Regions from separate parts of the Streptomyces sp. 142MFCol3.1 genome, predicted to be linked through region 2. Evidence: riboswitches for the same ligand, from Rfam matches in the RefSeq annotation. Region 2 holds a riboswitch; the other holds the start of a gene.
What was found. Region 2 has a riboswitch for S-adenosylmethionine ahead of H305_RS0127425 (aminotransferase class V-fold PLP-dependent enzyme). Riboswitches for the same ligand answer to the same signal wherever they lie in the genome.
Positions count from the first base shown of each region.

Region 1: it holds a riboswitch for S-adenosylmethionine, as region 2 does, so the genes downstream of both, thrC (threonine synthase) here and H305_RS0127425 (aminotransferase class V-fold PLP-dependent enzyme) in region 2, are expected to answer to the same signal.

Region 1 is NZ_AUKV01000017.1:211,132-215,878, reverse strand. Features, by position in the region: gene H305_RS0125385 (alpha,alpha-trehalose-phosphate synthase (UDP-forming)) at 1-149, opposite strand, end outside; gene H305_RS0125380 (glucosyl-3-phosphoglycerate synthase) at 258-1,229, opposite strand; SAM riboswitch class I at 1,434-1,592, shown strand; gene thrC (threonine synthase) at 1,610-2,896, shown strand; gene H305_RS0125370 (MoaD/ThiS family protein) at 2,893-3,168, shown strand; gene H305_RS0125365 (cold-shock protein) at 3,665-3,871, shown strand; gene groL (chaperonin GroEL) at 4,206-4,747, shown strand, end outside.
Region 2 is NZ_AUKV01000019.1:205,742-210,488, forward strand. Features, by position in the region: gene H305_RS47195 (rhomboid family intramembrane serine protease) at 1-284, shown strand, start outside; gene H305_RS0127420 (Lrp/AsnC family transcriptional regulator) at 327-608, shown strand; gene H305_RS0127425 (aminotransferase class V-fold PLP-dependent enzyme) at 670-2,070, opposite strand; SAM riboswitch class IV at 2,243-2,359, opposite strand; gene trpD (anthranilate phosphoribosyltransferase) at 2,454-3,518, opposite strand; gene H305_RS0127435 (cytochrome b) at 3,672-4,747, opposite strand, start outside.

The DNA of each region.
Region 1 (4,747 bases), on a different contig from region 2:
CCGATCGCGGAGAGGCCGGAGACCAGCCCGCCGCCTCCCCGCCGGGCGTGCAGCGAACCGTCCTCGCGCACCTCGTACGAGACCGGGCCGCGGTTGGACGCGACGAGAATGTGGTGGGCGGTGCCCTGCGCAGAAGCCGTGGAAGCCATACGCCTCAACCTAGCCCGGCCCGGAAACGCTCAAACGTACGGACGACGGTACGAACAGGCCGTATACGACCGGCGGAGTCGGTCACTCCGTGTTTTCGCAGACCGGGGCTATGCCACTTTGCGTGACTGGTATTCGGCGATGTCCGCCATCGGTGGCCGCTCCTCCGTGTCGACGGAGTAGGTGCGCGGCTCGAAGCCGTCCTCGCCCCGCTCGAACTGGGTGAGCGCGGGGCGGACGAGGTGCCCGCGGGCCAGCCGGAGCTGTGCGGTGCGGTAGATGGCGGCGGCCATCCGGCCGAGCGCCTGGCCGTCCTGGTGGCGGTGCTTGCGGACGCCGACGTCGACCTGGGCGAGGGCGTCCAGGCCCACCAGGTGCAGCGCGTCGACGAGCATGCCCAGTTCGACGCCGTACCCGACGGGGAACGGCAGCTGTTCGAGCAGGGAGCGGCGGGCCGCGTACTCGCCGCCCAGAGGCTGGACGAAGCCCGCGAGTTGCGGCCAGTGCATGTTGAGCAGGGGACGGGCCATGAGCTCGGTGACACGGCCGCCCTGGCCGGCCGCCGTCGGGCCGGACGCGGAACCGTCCGACACGGTCAGCGGCCGGTCGTACATGGCCTTGACGAGGTCCACACCCGGTTCGGTGAGCAGCGGGCCCACGATCCCGGCGACGAAGTCCGAGGAGAACTCCTTCAGATCGGCGTCGATGAAGCAGACGATGTCCCCGCTCGTCACGAGCAGCGACCGCCACAGGACCTCGCCCTTGCCGGGCACGGCCGGGATGCGCGGCAGGATGTCGTCGCGGTGCACGACCCGCGCGCCCGCGGCGGCGGCGACCTCGGAGGTGCGGTCCGTGGAGCCCGAGTCGACGACGACGATCTCGTCGACGAGGGGGACCTGTTCCATCAGGTCGTGGCGGATGATCGCGACGATGTCGCCGACCGTCTCCTCCTCGTCGAGGGCGGGCAGGACCACGCTGACCGTCGAACCGGTGGCGCGTTTCGCGGCCATGAGCTTGTGGAGCGGGCGATCGGACACGGACCAGGAGCGTGTGCCCAGCCAGCGCTCAACTTCTTCCAGCACAGTCTGCGGCTCCTCACTGTTTGATCACATGCTCTCATCGGCATGCCCGCCGTGGCAGCGGCTGATCGGCTAGGGCCGTCTCGCGGTTCGGACGACTGGCTCAACTGTCCTGGCCTTCGGTTACAGTCTTGAACAACGCGGGTGACCATCGCATGTCCTGGATCGTCCGCACATAAGCAGTTCAACAGTTCAACAATCGAATACCGCTCATCCAGAGGGGCAGAGGGATACGGCCCGATGAAGCCCCGGCAACCCTCCAGCCGGTCTCGTACCGATCGACATCTCGATCGCACCGCGAGGCTCCCGGCTCGGGAAGGTGCCAAATCCGTCTCACGGCGAGATGCGTCGTGAGGAAGATGAGGAGAAAGGGCCTCGCCTCCATGGCTGCGCAGACAGTTGCAACCACCACGAACTCCGTCGACCTCGGTCCCGCCGTCGCCCTCTCGTGCCGGGAGTGCGGCCACCGCGTGCCCCTCGGCCCGGTCTTCGCCTGCGAGGAGTGTTTCGGCCCGCTGGAGATCGCGTACGACTACTCGGCCTACGACACCGAGGAACTCCGCAAGCGCATCGAAGCGGGCCCCGCGAACATCTGGCGCTACGCCCCCCTGCTGCCCGTCCCCGCGGACGTCGCCGAGAAGCCGAACATCAACCCCGGCTGGACCAAGCTCGTCAAGGCCGACAACCTCGCCCGCGAACTGGGCGTGACCGGCGGCCTCTACGTGAAGGACGACTCCGGCAACCCGACGCACTCCTTCAAGGACCGCGTCGTCGCGCAGGCCCTGGAGGCCGCCCGCGCCTTCGGCTTCACCACCCTGTCCTGCTCCTCCACCGGCAACCTCGCCGGCGCCGTCGGCGCCGCCGCGGCCCGCGCCGGCTTCCGCTCCTGCGTGTTCATCCCGCACGACCTGGAGCAGGGCAAGGTCGTCATGGCCGCGGTCTACGGCGGCGAACTCGTCGGCATCCAGGGCAACTACGACGACGTGAACCGCTTCTGCTCCGAGCTGATCGGCGACCCGGCGGGCGAGGGCTGGGGCTTCGTCAACGTCAACCTGCGCCCGTACTACGCGGAGGGCTCCAAGACCCTCGCGTACGAGATCTGCGAGCAGCTCGGCTGGAAGCTCCCGGACCAGCTGGTCGTCCCGATCGCCTCCGGTTCCCAGCTCACGAAGATCGACAAGGGTCTCCAGGAGCTGATCAAGCTCGGCCTCGTCGAGGACAAGCCGTACAAGATCTTCGGCGCCCAGGCCGAGGGCTGCTCGCCGGTCTCCGTCGCCTACAAGGCCGGGCAGGACGTCGTCCGCCCGCAGAAGCCGGACACCATCGCCAAGTCGCTGGCCATCGGCAATCCGGCCGACGGCCCGTACGTGCTCGACATCGCGCGGCGCACCGGAGGTGCGGTGGAGGACGTGAACGACGAGCAGATCGTCGACGCGATCAAGCTGCTGGCGCGCACCGAGGGCATCTTCGCGGAGACGGCCGGTGGTGTGACCGTCGGCGTCACCCGCAAGCTGATCGAGAACGGGCTGCTCGACCCGGCCCTGACCACGGTCGTGCTGAACACCGGCGACGGCCTCAAGACCCTGGACGCGGTGGCCTCGGACACCGGCCTGACCGCGACCATCCGCCCGAACCTGGACTCCTTCCGAGAGGCTGGCCTCGCATCATGAGCGTCAACGTCCGCATCCCCACCATCCTGCGCACCTACACCGGCGGCCGGGCCGAGGTGAACGCCGAGGGCGCGACCCTCGCCGAGGTCATCGCCGACCTGGAGAAGAACCACACGGGTATCTCCGCGCGCGTCCTGGACGACCAGGGCAAGCTGCGCCGCTTCGTCAACGTCTACGTCAACGACGACGACGTGCGGTTCGAGCAGGGTCTCGAGACGGCGACGCCGGACGGTGCGGGCGTCTCGATCATCCCGGCCGTCGCCGGAGGCTGACGCCGGCGCGGCGACATGCCGGCGGCCGGGCGCGAGGTCTGCCGACGGCCGTCACCGAGGGTGAGATTATTACCAAGGGTAATGCCCATCACCGAGAGTTCATCGAATTGCCCCCTCCGTGAGAGAAACGGAGGGGGCAATTCTGCATGGTTGAGCACGGTACAGTTGGGGAACCCGCTCCGCATTTCATGCCGGACGCATATGAGTACCTGTGCGGCACCCGACAAGAAGCAGCCAAAGTGCCCCGCCTTTTTGAGCCGTTTATGGCATTTACGGGGCCCGACTTGCCCTGAATCTTCGCACATTCTCCGCATATTCCCGATCGGCCGTGCCCAGAATTCTCGTCCGATTGACCTGTTGCAGACGGCAGTTGGGCAGATACATTCAGCCGCGGTCGACGCGTTCCGGCGCACACCCCCAACCGTTGGGGGGTGAGGTCTGACCCGGATCCGCGAAGTGTGGATCTGTGCAAGGGCCAGTAATAGGGGAGTTAGGCATGGCTCAGGGCACCGTCAAGTGGTTCAACGCGGAGAAGGGGTACGGCTTCATCGCGGTCGACGGTGGTGCGGATGTATTCGTCCACTACAGCGCGATCCAGATGGACGGCTACCGCACCCTTGAAGAGGGCCAGCGGGTCGAGTTCGAGATCTCGCAGGGTCAGAAGGGGCCGCAGGCGGACATGGTCCGTTTGGCTGCCGGCTGAAGCACGCGCCGACTGATTGTTCGACGTGACGAAGGGCCCGTATCCCCATGGGGTACGGGCCCTTCGGTCTGTCCGCGGGCCGGGGCCGTCCCGTGCTCCGCTCCCGTGCGCCCCCGTGTTCACCTGGGGATCCGCTGGAGCCGCTTGCACTCGACAGGGGCGAGTGCTAATCATTGGCGTTAGCACTCTGAAGGTGAGAGTGACAACGAAGGACCGGGTCGGCGAGGCCCGCAGGCCAGGTGGGGCAAGGAACCACAAGGCAGGCAGGCCGTCCGTCGCGGGCGCCAGCGCGGTCCTGTGAGCTTTCCACCCCAGTCCGGGAGGACCACTTCACATGGCCAAGATCATCGCGTTCGACGAGGAGGCACGGCGCGGCCTTGAGCGCGGTATGAACCAGCTCGCCGACGCCGTCAAGGTGACCCTCGGCCCCAAGGGCCGCAACGTCGTCCTTGAGAAGAAGTGGGGCGCCCCCACGATCACCAACGATGGTGTGTCCATCGCCAAGGAGATCGAGCTGGAGGACCCGTACGAGAAGATCGGCGCCGAGCTGGTCAAGGAAGTCGCGAAGAAGACCGACGACGTCGCCGGTGACGGTACGACGACCGCGACCGTCCTCGCCCAGGCCCTGGTCCGCGAGGGCCTGCGCAACGTCGCCGCCGGTGCCAACCCGATGGCCCTCAAGCGCGGCATCGAGAAGGCCGTCGAGGCCGTCTCCGGCGCGCTGCTGGAGCAGGCGAAGGATGTCGAGACCAAGGAGCAGATCGCTTCCACGGCCTCCATCTCCGCCGCCGACACCCAGATCGGCGAGCTCATCGCCGAGGCCATGGACAAGGTCGGCAAGGAAGGCGTCATCACCGTCGAGGAGTCCCAGACCTT
Region 2 (4,747 bases):
CCAGTCTCCTGCCGTTCCTCTTCTTCCTGCCGCTGCGCTTCCCGGCCTGGGTGGTGCTGCCCTTCTGGGTGATCCTCCAGTGGCTGGCGGCGGGCCAGGACGACGGCGGCCCCGGGGTCGCCTATCTGGCCCACCTGGTGGGCTTCACACTCGGCTTCGGCTACGCGTGGCTGCGGTTCGGCCGGACGGCCTCCGGGCCCGCCGAGGGGACACCTCCCCCGGCGGCGGCCCGGCCGCACGGCGGACCCCCGGCGCGGCGACCGGGCGGGTGGGACCGCGAGTAGGGTGAGAGCCTCAGCAGCGGCCCCCGAGGGAGAGAACCAGCCGTGATCACCGCGATCGTCCTCATCAAGACCAGCGTGGACCGGATCCCCGAGATCGCCGAGTCGATCGCCGCGCTGGATTCCGTCAGCGAGGTCTTCTCCGTCACGGGCACGTACGACCTGATCGCGATGGTCCGGGTGCAGGCCCACGACGACCTCGCGGACGTCATCCCCGGCAAGATCAGCAAGATCCCCGGCGTCGAGGCCACGGACACGCACGTCGCGTTCCGCACCTACTCCCAGCACGACCTGGAGGCGGCGTTCGCGATCGGGCTCGACTCCTGATCGTGTGACCGCGGCACGAAGGACCGCCCGGTCGACGGGCGGCCCTTGACGACAGCCCCGCTCAGACCGCGGGCACGCAGCGGCCGTCCTCCGTGCGGTACCGCCACTTCGCGCCGTCCCGCACGAGCTCCCTCACCGCGGTCACGAAGCGCTCGACGTGCTCGTCGGGCGTACCCGCGCCGAAGCTGACGCGGATCGCGTTGAGGGACTTCTCGCCGGGCTCGGCTTCCGGGGCCCCGCACTCCCCCTGGGTCTGCGGGTCGCTGCCGAGCAGGGTCCTGACCAGCGGGTGGGCGCAGAAGAGGCCGTCGCGGACACCGATGCCGTACTCGGCGGAGAGCGCCGCGGCGAAGTGCGAGCTGTTCCAGCCCTCGACGACGAAGGAGATCACACCGACGCGCGCGGCGTCGTCGCCGAAGAGCGAGAGCACCCGCACCTCGGGTACGCCTGCGAGACCGGCGCGGACCGTGTCGATCAGGTGCCGCTCGCGGGCGACCAGCGTGTCGAAGCCGGCCTCGGTGAGCGCCTTGCAGGCGGACGCGATCGCGTAGGCGCCGATGACGTTCGGCGAACCGGCCTCGTGCCGCGCGGCGGTGTCATGCCACTCCACGTCCACACCGCCGTCCTCGCGCCGCGACACCTTGCGGCTCGCGCCGCCGCCCGCCAGGTACGGGTCGGCCTCCCGAAGCCAGTCGGCGCGGCCCGCGAGGACGCCGGCACCGAAGGGCGCGTACAGCTTGTGTCCGGAGAAGGCGACCCAGTCGACGTCGAGGTCCCGCACCGACACCGGGTGGTGCGGGGCCAGCTGCGCGGCGTCCAGCACGATGCGCGCGCCGTGGGCGTGCGCGGCGGCGGCCAGTTCGCGCACCGGCCAGAGTTCGCCGGTGACGTTCGAGGCGCCGGTGACGCAGACCAGGGCCGGGCCAAAGGGGCCTCCCCTGCTCGAGCGCAGCCGAGAGCTTGGGGAAGGGTCGCGGTCGGCGAGGGCCCGCTCCAGCGTCGCGACCGCCTGCTCGGGGGTGCGCGGGGCGTTCAGATACGTCACGCGCGCGTCCCGCCAGGGCAGCAGCGAGGCATGGTGCTCGGTCTCGAAGACGAAGACCTGGCAGTCGGCCGGAAGGGTGGCGGCGAGCAGGTTGAGCGAGTCGGTCGTGGAGCGGGTGAAGACGACCTGGTCGTCAGGGCGGCAGTCGAGGAATCCGGCGACGGTCCGGCGGGCGTTCTCGAACAGGTCGGTGGACAGCTGCGAGAGGTAGCCGGCCCCGCGGTGCACGCTGCCGTAGTACGGGGCGTACGCGGCGACGTCGTCCCACACCCGCTGGAGGGCGGGGGCGCTGGCGGCGTAGTCGAGCGCGGCGTAGCCGACCTCGCCGCCCGTCACGAGCGGGACGGTGACATCTCGCCCGAGAACGGCCAGAGGGGCACAGACGGACCGGTCGGCGGCAACGGTGGTGACAGACATGGCGAGCTCCTGTGAGAGGCAGGCGGAATCACCGCGCGGCCGGTGCACGGAGGTACGGCTCGGCGCGGGAAAAAGGTGAAAGGGGTACGCGGAGGCGGGGCTCGACGCCCTATCGCATTCGCTTGCTCACAGAAGGCTCCCTCGAACGACCAGGACCCCTGGTGACGCGAGGGGTCCGCGCTTGCCGTAGACCTCGCTGCCTACGGCCTGGTCTTCACCCGGGGCACCCCGCCACGGACGGAGGGTTGCCGGACAGCCGGCCGGGGCCTGATGGCTGTCACTCATGACCTGGTACAGCATCTTGCCAGAAGATCTTCGACGTGCAAGGCGCAGTCCAGGATCCGGACTGCGCCCTGTGTCACATCGGGTACGGACAGCAGTGGTCAGGCGTTGCTGACCCGCACCCACCGGTCGAGGGCCTGCTTCGCGGCCCCCGAGTCGATCGACTCGGCCGCCTGTGCCATGGCGGCACGGATCTGCTCCGCCAGCGGTGCGTCGCCCGGCGAGAGCGCCACCAGCGCAGCCGCCGAGTTCAGCAGGACCGCGTCCCGCACGGGACCGTGCTCGCCGTTCAGCAGCCGTCGCGCGACGTCCGCGTTGTACGAGGCGTCGGCGCCGCGCAGGGCCTCCACCGGGACGAGCTCGATCCCCACGTCACGCGGGTCGAAGCGCTCCTCGGTCACCTTGCCGTCGCGCACGACCCAGACGCGCGACGTCGACGTGGTGGTCAGCTCGTCGAGCCCGTCGTCGCCGCGGAAGACCAGCGAGGAGTTGCCCCGCTCGGCGAAGACACCGGCCACGATGGGCGCCATGCGCGGGTCCGCCACGCCGACGGCCTGGGCCTTCACCCGTGCCGGGTTGGTCAGCGGGCCGAGGATGTTGAACGTCGTCCGGATCCCCAGCTGGCCGCGCGCGGCCGCCACGTGACGCAGCGCCGGATGGAACTTCACGGCGAAGCAGAGGGTGATCCCGGCCTCTTCGGCCACCTCGGCGACCCGCTTCGGCGTCAGTTGCAGATTGACGCCGAGCTTCTCCAGGACGTCCGAGGCGCCCGAGGCCGACGACGCGGCCCGGTTGCCGTGCTTGACGACCTTGGCGCCGGTCCCGGCGACCACGATCGCGGACATCGTGGAGATGTTCACCGTCTTCGCGCCGTCGCCGCCCGTCCCGACGATGTCCACCGCCGGGCCCGGCACCTCGATCACGTTGGCGTGCTCGTACATCGTCCGGACGAGTCCGGAGATCTCCTCGACCGTCTCGCCCTTGGCGCGCAGCGCCACCGCGAAGCCGGCGATCTGCGCGTCCGTCGCCTCGCCGCGCATGATGCGGTCCATCGCCCACGCCGTGTCGTCGGCGCTCTGGTCACGGCCTTCGAGCAGGCCGTTCAGTACCTCGGGCCAGGAACGGCCCGCCGCGATGTCGCCTCCAGCGGGGGTCACAGCACTCATATGCCGCTCCTGGGTTCGTAGACACGTACAAAAGGCGGGTACGCACGCACGTACCGGCAGGCTCCACCCTATCCAGCCCGGAGGACGGCAAAGAGCCCCGTCCATGCAATGGACGGGGCTCCAGCCGTGGCGATCAGCAGGATCGGTGGGTGATCAGTGGTGGCCGTGGCCGCTCGTGATCTCCTTGTACTCCTCGACCGTGGGCTTGGGGATCTGGTTGTCCTCCCCGTAGAAGCCCTTGCTCAGCTTGGCGCGCAGTCGCTCCGGGCCGTTGACCTTGCGCTCGACACCGTTCTCGTCGACCGTCGGGCCGATCTCGGCCGGCTTGTACTGCTCGTGCGCGGTGAGCGTGTGCAGCGCGTCCTGGCTGAGCGGCTCGTGGACCTCGATGAACTCACCGTGCGGCAGACGCTTGATGATGCCCGACTCGCGGCCGTGCAGCACCTTGTCCCGGTCGCGGCGCTGGAGGCCGAGGCAGATCCGCTTGGTGGCGAGGAAGACCAGCACCGGCACGACGAAGAACGCGATCCGGACGAACCAGGTGATCGAGTTGATCGACAGGTGGAAGTGCGTGGCCCAGAGGTCGTTGCCACCACCGACGAGCAGGACGAAGTACCAGCTGATCCAGGCGGCACCGAACGCGGTCCGGGTCGGGACGTTGCGAGGGCGGTCCAGGATGTGGTGCTCGCGCTTGTCGCCGGTGACCCAGGACTCGATGAACGGGTAGACCGCGATCGCGACCAGGACCAGCGGGAAGATGATCAGCGGGATGAACACGCCCAGGACGAGCGTGTGACCCCAGAAGTTGATCTCCCAGCCGGGCATGACACGGATCAGACCCTCGGAGAAGCCCATGTACCAGTCGGGCTGGGCGCCCGTGGACACCTGGTCCGGACGGTACGGGCCCAGGGACCAGATCGGGTTGATCGAGGCGATCGCCGCGATGGCCGCGATGACACCGAAGACCAGGAAGAAGAAGCCTCCGGCCTTGGCCATGTAGACCGGCAGCAGCGGCATGCCGACGACGTTGTTGTTCGTCTTGCCGGGGCCCGCGAACTGCGTGTGCTTGTGGTAGAAGACCAGGATCAGGTGGCCGACGACCAGGCCGAGCATGATGCCCGGCAGCAGCAGCACGTGCACCGAGTAGAAGCGGGCCACGAAGTCGCCGCCCGGGAACTCGCCGCCGAAGAGGAAGAACGACAGGTACGTGCCGACGATCGGCACGGACA